Regions from separate parts of the Brevundimonas sp. GW822-FHT03E11 genome, predicted to be linked through region 2. Evidence: riboswitches for the same ligand, from Rfam matches in the RefSeq annotation. Region 2 holds a riboswitch; the other holds the start of a gene.
The links. Region 2 has a riboswitch for glycine ahead of AC1RKE_RS00430 (TonB-dependent receptor domain-containing protein). Riboswitches for the same ligand answer to the same signal wherever they lie in the genome.
Positions count from the first base shown of each region.

Region 1: it holds a riboswitch for glycine, as region 2 does, so the genes downstream of both, gcvT (glycine cleavage system aminomethyltransferase GcvT) here and AC1RKE_RS00430 (TonB-dependent receptor domain-containing protein) in region 2, are expected to answer to the same signal.

Region 1 is NZ_JBXANG010000001.1:467,263-470,669, forward strand. Features, by position in the region: gene AC1RKE_RS02350 (adenosine deaminase) at 1-141, shown strand, start outside; gene AC1RKE_RS02355 (nicotinamidase) at 337-972, opposite strand; gene AC1RKE_RS02360 (class 1 fructose-bisphosphatase) at 969-1,940, opposite strand; glycine riboswitch at 2,098-2,193, shown strand; glycine riboswitch at 2,197-2,281, shown strand; gene gcvT (glycine cleavage system aminomethyltransferase GcvT) at 2,337-3,407, shown strand, end outside.
Region 2 is NZ_JBXANG010000001.1:84,662-88,068, forward strand. Features, by position in the region: gene AC1RKE_RS00430 (TonB-dependent receptor domain-containing protein) at 1-1,995, opposite strand, end outside; glycine riboswitch at 2,171-2,258, opposite strand; gene AC1RKE_RS00435 (ABC transporter substrate-binding protein) at 2,466-3,407, opposite strand, start outside.

The DNA of each region.
Region 1 (3,407 bases), 380 kb from region 2:
AGCCGGTTGGCGACGGCGGTGGGCCTGACCCGCGAACAGGTGACGCAGATGGCGAAGAACAGTTTCGAGGGGTCTTTCCTGGGCGAGGCGGAGAAGGCGGCGTATCTGGCGGAGGTGGAGGCCTACGCCAAGGCGGGCTGAATCTTTCTCCCTTTCGTCATCCTCCGGCGAGCGGAGCGAGACCGGGGGACCCAGCGGCGCGCGTGAGCGCGAACCTGTCGCGGACTCGGTCCTCCAACATCTTGCGGTGTTGAGATTTCGCCTGACGGCGCCGCTGGGTCCCCCGGTCTGCGCCGCGAAGACGCGGCTTGCCGGAGGATGACGACAGTATCGGGGTCAGCCGAGTAGGGCTGTAGCCCCCATCTCCGAAACCCCCAGCGCCCGGAAGCTGTCCCGCGCCGCCGCCTCGGTCTGTGGCGCGATCGCGCGGCTGGCGCCTGTGACGACCACGGCCTGGAAACCCTCGCGCACCGCATCCTCGGCGGTGAAGCGGACGCAGTAGTCGAAGGCCAGGCCGGCCAGGAAGACGCGGGTCACGCCCAGGTCGCGCAGCAGGCCGGCCAGGCCCGTCGGGGTGCGATGGTCGTTCTCGAAGAAGCCGGAATAGGAATCGACCGCCGGGTTGTAGCCCTTGCGGATCACGGCCAGGGCCTTTTGCACCGTGGGCGCCGCGTCGGGATGGAAGTCGGCGCCGGGCGAGCCCTGGATACAGTGGTCGGGCCACAGCATCTGGCTGCCGTAGGCGACCTCGATCTCGGTGAAGGGAGCCGCGCCGGGATGGTTGGAGGCGAACGAAATCTGGTCAGGCGTGTGCCAGTCCTGGGTCAGGATCACACGGTCGAACCGTTCGGCCAGCCGGTTGATCAGCGGCATGGTCCCCGCCCCGCCCGCGACCGCCAGAGAACCGCCCTCGCAGAAGTCGTTCTGCGGGTCGATGACCAGAAGGGCGTCAGTCGGACCGATCTTCATCATGCGCTCGCGTAGGCGTCGATCTCGTTGGCCGAGCCCAGGGCGACCGGGATGCGCTGGTGCAGATGCTCGGGCTGGATGTCGAGGATGGATTGAACCCCGTCCGTCGTCGCCTTGCCCCCGGCCTGCTCGACCAGGAAGGCCATGGGATTGCCCTCGTACATCAGGCGCAGCTTGCCGGGCTTGTCCGGCTCCCGCTTGTCCCAGGGGTACAGGAAGACGCCGCCGCGCATCAGGATGCGGTGGACGTCGGCGACCATGGCGGCGACCCAGCGCATGTTGAAATTCTTGCCCCGGGGGCCGTCCGCGCCCTTCAGCACGCCGTCGACATAGCGCTGCACCGGCTCGGCCCAGTGGCGCAGGTTCGACATGTTGATGGCGAACTCCTTGGTGTCCGGCGAAATTGCGATGGCGTCGTGGGTCAGGATCCAGACGCCGTCGTTCGACAGGGTGAAGCCCTTGACCCCGGCGCCCGTGGTCAGGACCAGCATGGTCTGGGGGCCGTACAGGGCGTAGAGGGCGGCGACCTGGTCCCGGCCCGGCTGCATGAAGTCGGCCTCGGTCGGCGAAGGCGTCGCGGACTTCAGCACCGAGACGATGGTCCCCACCATGGCGTTGATGTCGATGTTGGACGAGCCGTCCAGCGGATCGAACAGGACCAGATATTGGCCGGTGGAATGGGCCGCCGGCTGAACCTCGTCCATCTCCTCCGAGGCGACGCCGGCGACGGCGGGACAGGCCAGCAGGGCGTCGGTCAGCATGTCGTTGGTCATGACGTCGAGCTTCTTCTGCTCCTCGTCCTGGACGTTGATCTGGCCCGAGGCGCCCAAGGCGCCGGCCAGGGCGCCGCCGGCGACCAGAGTGCTGATGTCGGCGCAGGTGGCGGCGGCGACCGTCAAGACCGTCTTCAGCCCTTCCGGAACCTCCAGGGCGGCGATGTGGGCGTCGAGGCGGGTGCGGTCGGCGGTCATGGGATCGGTCCGGAGCGGCGGAGAGGGACGCTCCGTTCTTGGCGGGCGGACGCAGGGAGAGCAAGGGCGAGCCGACGCCGGACGTCAGGAAGTGCGACAAGGCGGCGTCAAAACACGCCTGCGCTTGACTTGCGGCCGGAGTCGGTGGCTTAGGTCGGTTGCTCTCGCGGGAGAGATCGGCGCGCCTCGGCGGGTCGACGCCGAAGGCGCAACCGCCCCGGAAACGCTCAGGCAAACGGACCGCGAAGCATACGGACGCTGGAAAGCCGCTCTTAGGGGCGCGCCGACGGAGCAAGGCGCCACGGTACCGGCGCCGGAATCTCTCAGGCTTCAGGACAGCGGGGGCGCGACGACGGCGGAGCTCCGCCACCAAACGCGACCGTGAAAGCCTGAACCATGACCGACCAAGCCCTGAAGACCACGCCTCTGAACGCCGCGCACCGCGCCCTGGGGGCCCGGATGGTGGGCTTCGGCGGCTATGACATGCCGGTCCAGTATGAGGGCGTCCTGGCCGAGCACCGCTGGACCCGCGAACACGCCGGCCTGTTCGACGTGTCCCACATGGGCCAGTGCAAGATCACCGGCGCCGACGCCGCCGCCCAGTTCGAGCGGTTCGTGCCCGGCGACTATGAAATCCTGAAGGCGGGCAAGCAGAAGTATTCGCTGCTTCTGAACAAGGACGGCGGGATCATCGACGACCTGATGGCCGGCCGCCCGGATCACGACGGCCTGTTCGTCGTCGTCAACGCCGGCAACAAGGACGAGGATTTCGCCTTCTGGCAGGCGAACCTGGAAGGCGACGCCAAGCTGACGGTGCTGGACGACCGCGCCCTGATCGCCATCCAGGGGCCGGAAGCCGCCGAGGTCATGGCCGCCCACGAACCGATCCTGGCGGAAATGGGCTTTATGGAATGCGCCCGGCTGATGCTGTTCGGCGTCGACTGCTATGTCTCGCGTTCGGGCTATACCGGCGAGGACGGCTATGAAATTTCGGTCCCGGCGGACCAGGCCGAGCGTGTCTGGAACACCATCCTGGAAGACGCCCGCGTCAAGCCGATCGGCCTTGGCGCCCGCGACAGCCTGCGCCTGGAGGCCGGCCTGCCGCTGCACGGCCACGACATCGACCCGACCACCAGCCCGGTCGAAGGCGCCCTGACCTTCGCCCTGTCCAAGTCGAGGAAGGAGCGCGCCGACTTCACCGGCGCCGACCGCATCTTGAAGGAACTGGCCGATGGCCCGTCTCGCGTCCGCATCGGCCTGATCGTCAAGGAAGGCGCCCCGGCCCGCGAAGGCGCCGAGATCGCCGACGCCGACGGGAACGTCATCGGCAAGGTCACCTCGGGCGGCCCCTCCCCCACCCTGGGCAAGAACATCGCCATGGGCTTCGTGCCGCCGGCCCATGCCGCGCTGGGCACGGAGTTGAAGGTCATCGTGCGCGGCAAGCCCGCCGCCGCCGAAGTCGTCGCC
Region 2 (3,407 bases):
CGAATAGGTGACGCCCAGGGTCAGTGTATCGGCGGTCTCCGGGCGGAGGTTGGGATTACCACCGCCGTTGTTCAGCGTATAAACTAAGGCCCCGTTCTTGGCCGGGTCATTGATGTTGTTCCAGCCGGTGGTGGTGGTGGTGAACAGCTCCGAAAGATTGGCCGAACGGATATCGCGCGACTGGGTCATGCGGCCGCGGAAGCCGGGGAAGAACTCGTTGGTGGCGCCGACCTTCCAAGACCAGATCGAGCCCGTGGTGTCGTAGTCCGAGATGCGGGCTGCAGCATTGAACTGCAGGTCGTTCAGGATCGGCAGATCCTTGACGATCGGGACCAGGACTTCGGCGAAGGCCTCCTTCACGCTGAACTCGCCGGACATGGCCGAGAAGCTGAACGTCTTGAAGGCCTTTGCCGCGTCCAGCTCGCCGATGCGCTGATCGGTCTGCTCCTTGCGGGCTTCCAGGCCGACGGCGATCGACACGTCGCCGGCCGGCAGGCTGAAGGGCTCGCCACGCAGGCTGACGCCGGCGACGTCCAGCTTGGTGGTGGCCCGCTGCTGAGGCGTGCCGGTGACATAGTCGATGGCTTCCTGAGACGGCGCGCCCAGGCCGAAGAGATTGATCGGCACGCAGCCCGAATTGGGATTGGTCAGGGTCACGCGGCAGACGGCTCGACCGCTCACGGGATCGATAACGGAATCGACCGCATTGGCGAATTCGGTCTTCAGCAGGAAACCGGGCGTATCGATATTATTCTCGAACTCGCCGTGGCTGTAGTAGGCGCCCCAGCGCCAGCTGTCGCCGAACTCGCCGTCCACGGCCAGAGTGGCCTGGGTGGTGACGCGCTCGAAATCGATCGTGGAATAGGACAGATCGGAGTTGAAACGTCCGAAGGTGAAGGACGTCTGGCCAGCGGCCGCCATCTGCTGCTTGATCGTGGACGACAAGAAGGCGTTGTCGATGCTGATGGTCAGGTCGCCGCGATCGTGATCGCCGAACCAGACATAGTCGTTCCACATCCGCGAGTGACGGACGTCAGCCGTGACCCGCAGCTTGTCATTGATCTCATAGACGGCGCTGGCCAGCCCGGTGTAGCGGCGCTGCGGCGTGACCAGGGGGCTGAGATCGTCATTGGACGGACCTTCGCCGCCGATCGAGTTGGTTCCGCTGACTGTGCCGTAATCGAAAGGCCGAAGCGTGCCGTCCGGGTTAAACACCTTACCGCGGTTCACGCCCGACAGGATCAGACCGCCGTAAGCGGCGTTGGCGAAACCGACGTCCGGCTGCAGGGCGCCGTTGACGGTGGCCCATCGGCCGATATTCGGGCGCGACGCTTTGGGGATGACGCCTTCGTTGTCGAGGTATTCGCCGCCGATGACGAAATGGCCGCGCCCGTCGGCGAAGTCTGCGCCCCAGGCGCCTTCGAACCGTTCCTGCTCAGCGTCGTCGTAGGAGGACACGCCGTATTCGGCGCCCAGCTTGCCGCCGGTGAAATAGCGATCGATGCCGATGTTCACGACGCCGGCGACGGCGCCTGAGCCCCAGGCGGCCGATGCGCCGCCCGTAACCACGTCGACGCTCTTGACCAGCACTGACGGCACGGCGTTCAGATCGTTCTCGCTGGACACGCGACGCCCATCGATCAGGACCAAGGTCCGGTTGATGCCCAGGCCGCGCAGATCGACCGGCGCATTGCCCGCACCGGTGTTGGTGCCGGTCGTCTGGGCCGATGTGGTGGCGCGGAATTGAGGCATGTCGTTGAGGGCGGCGGCGATATTCGGCCGCGCGCCGACCGACAGATCCTCGGCGGAAAGATGGATGGTCGGCGTCGGCGCCTCGAAGCCGGCGCGGTCGATCCGCGAGGCGGTGACGACGATGTCATCGACCGAGGCCGCATCCTCTGGGGCGCCCGCCTCCTGGGCATGGACAGAGGTGGCGCAGGCCATCAGCGCGATGGCGCTGCAATAATAGGTCAGGTTGCGATTAAGACGAGACAAAGCGAGATTCCTCATGGCGACGACGCCCCTCCCCAGGGTTGCCCAATGCGACCGGCGCTCTGCGGCGCCTGTTCGCCCCCGCTGTCATTGGGCCTGAGAGTTTCGGGCCGTGCGCCGACCCTTTCTCCTTCGGCGAGGCCGCATCCCCCGGATTCGACCTTCTCTCCAGCGTTCCTTCAGCAAGACGGTCCGTTTGCCTGAGCGTTTCCGGGGCGGTTGCGCCTTCGGCGTCGGCGGGAACCGATCTCTCCCGCCTTGCTGAAGCGAGTAAGATCGACCAACGAATGCCTGTCAAATCGGCACGCCTCGCAAGGCTAATGCTTCTATTTTCACATTCATGCAATTACATGCCGCTTTTGAAGCGCGTCAGTCGTTTGTCGCCGAGCGACTATCGGTCACCGCAGGATCGGTGAAAGCGAGGTGACAGAAACACCGCCTTCAGAAGAAAGAGACTTATCCACAGGAAAGCCTTAGGGCGCCCTAGGGTCGTCCGGCGCCCGTTCCGCCGCCTGCATGGCGGCCCGCCAACGCTGCAGAAGCCCCTCGCGACGCGCCTGATCAAGATTGGCGAGCAAGGCCGGTCCCACACGGACCGGCCGAGCGCCGGGGATAGAGGTGCGACGCTCGGTAAGAATGTCGTCGCGAGCCGGGCGGACCCCCAGGCCGGCGATGATCCTCTGCCCTTCACGCGATAAAAGAAAATCCAGAAAAAGCCGGGCGGCGTTGGGGTGGGCCGCGTTGCGGGGTATGAAGGCCACGCGCGAGACGGACAGATGATAGTCCTCTGGCGTAACCAGGCCGATATCGGGCGCCCGGGCGACCCACGACGCCCCGTAAGACTGGTTCATATTGTAGGCGAAGGCCATGCGGCCCTCAGCCAGTTGGCCCATCATCCTTTGGCCGGACGTATCGGCACGCGGATGAGTAGACCCCAGGGCAGTCATCAGGGCCCAAGCGTCGGGATAGATCTGGATGTCGGCCGACAGTTGCAGAAGCGCCACCCCGCTGCGTTCGGCGTCATACAGGGTGACCCGGCGGAAAAACCGGTCCGCGTCGGTAGACAGCCGTTCGAGCAGTTGGGCGTGGCTGCGCGGCACGATCTCCGACGGCAACCGCCTGCGATTATAGGCGAAGACGACGGGCTCGGCCGTCACACCGAACGCCTGGTCTCGCCAGACCGAGCCGTCCGGCATGGCCGCCCGATGCGGCGATCGATAAACTTGGGCGTAGCCGTCATTGATCAGCTTGACCTGCACGTCCATCGCCGTGCTCCAGACCAGATCCGGCCCCTCCAGTCCGGAGGCGGCGCGGGACTGGACTCGGTTCGCGATCAGGGTCGAGTTGATGTCCTCGAGCCGCACCGCGATCTCGGGCCAGCGCCGTTGAAACGCCGCCAGCACAGGCCCCATCAG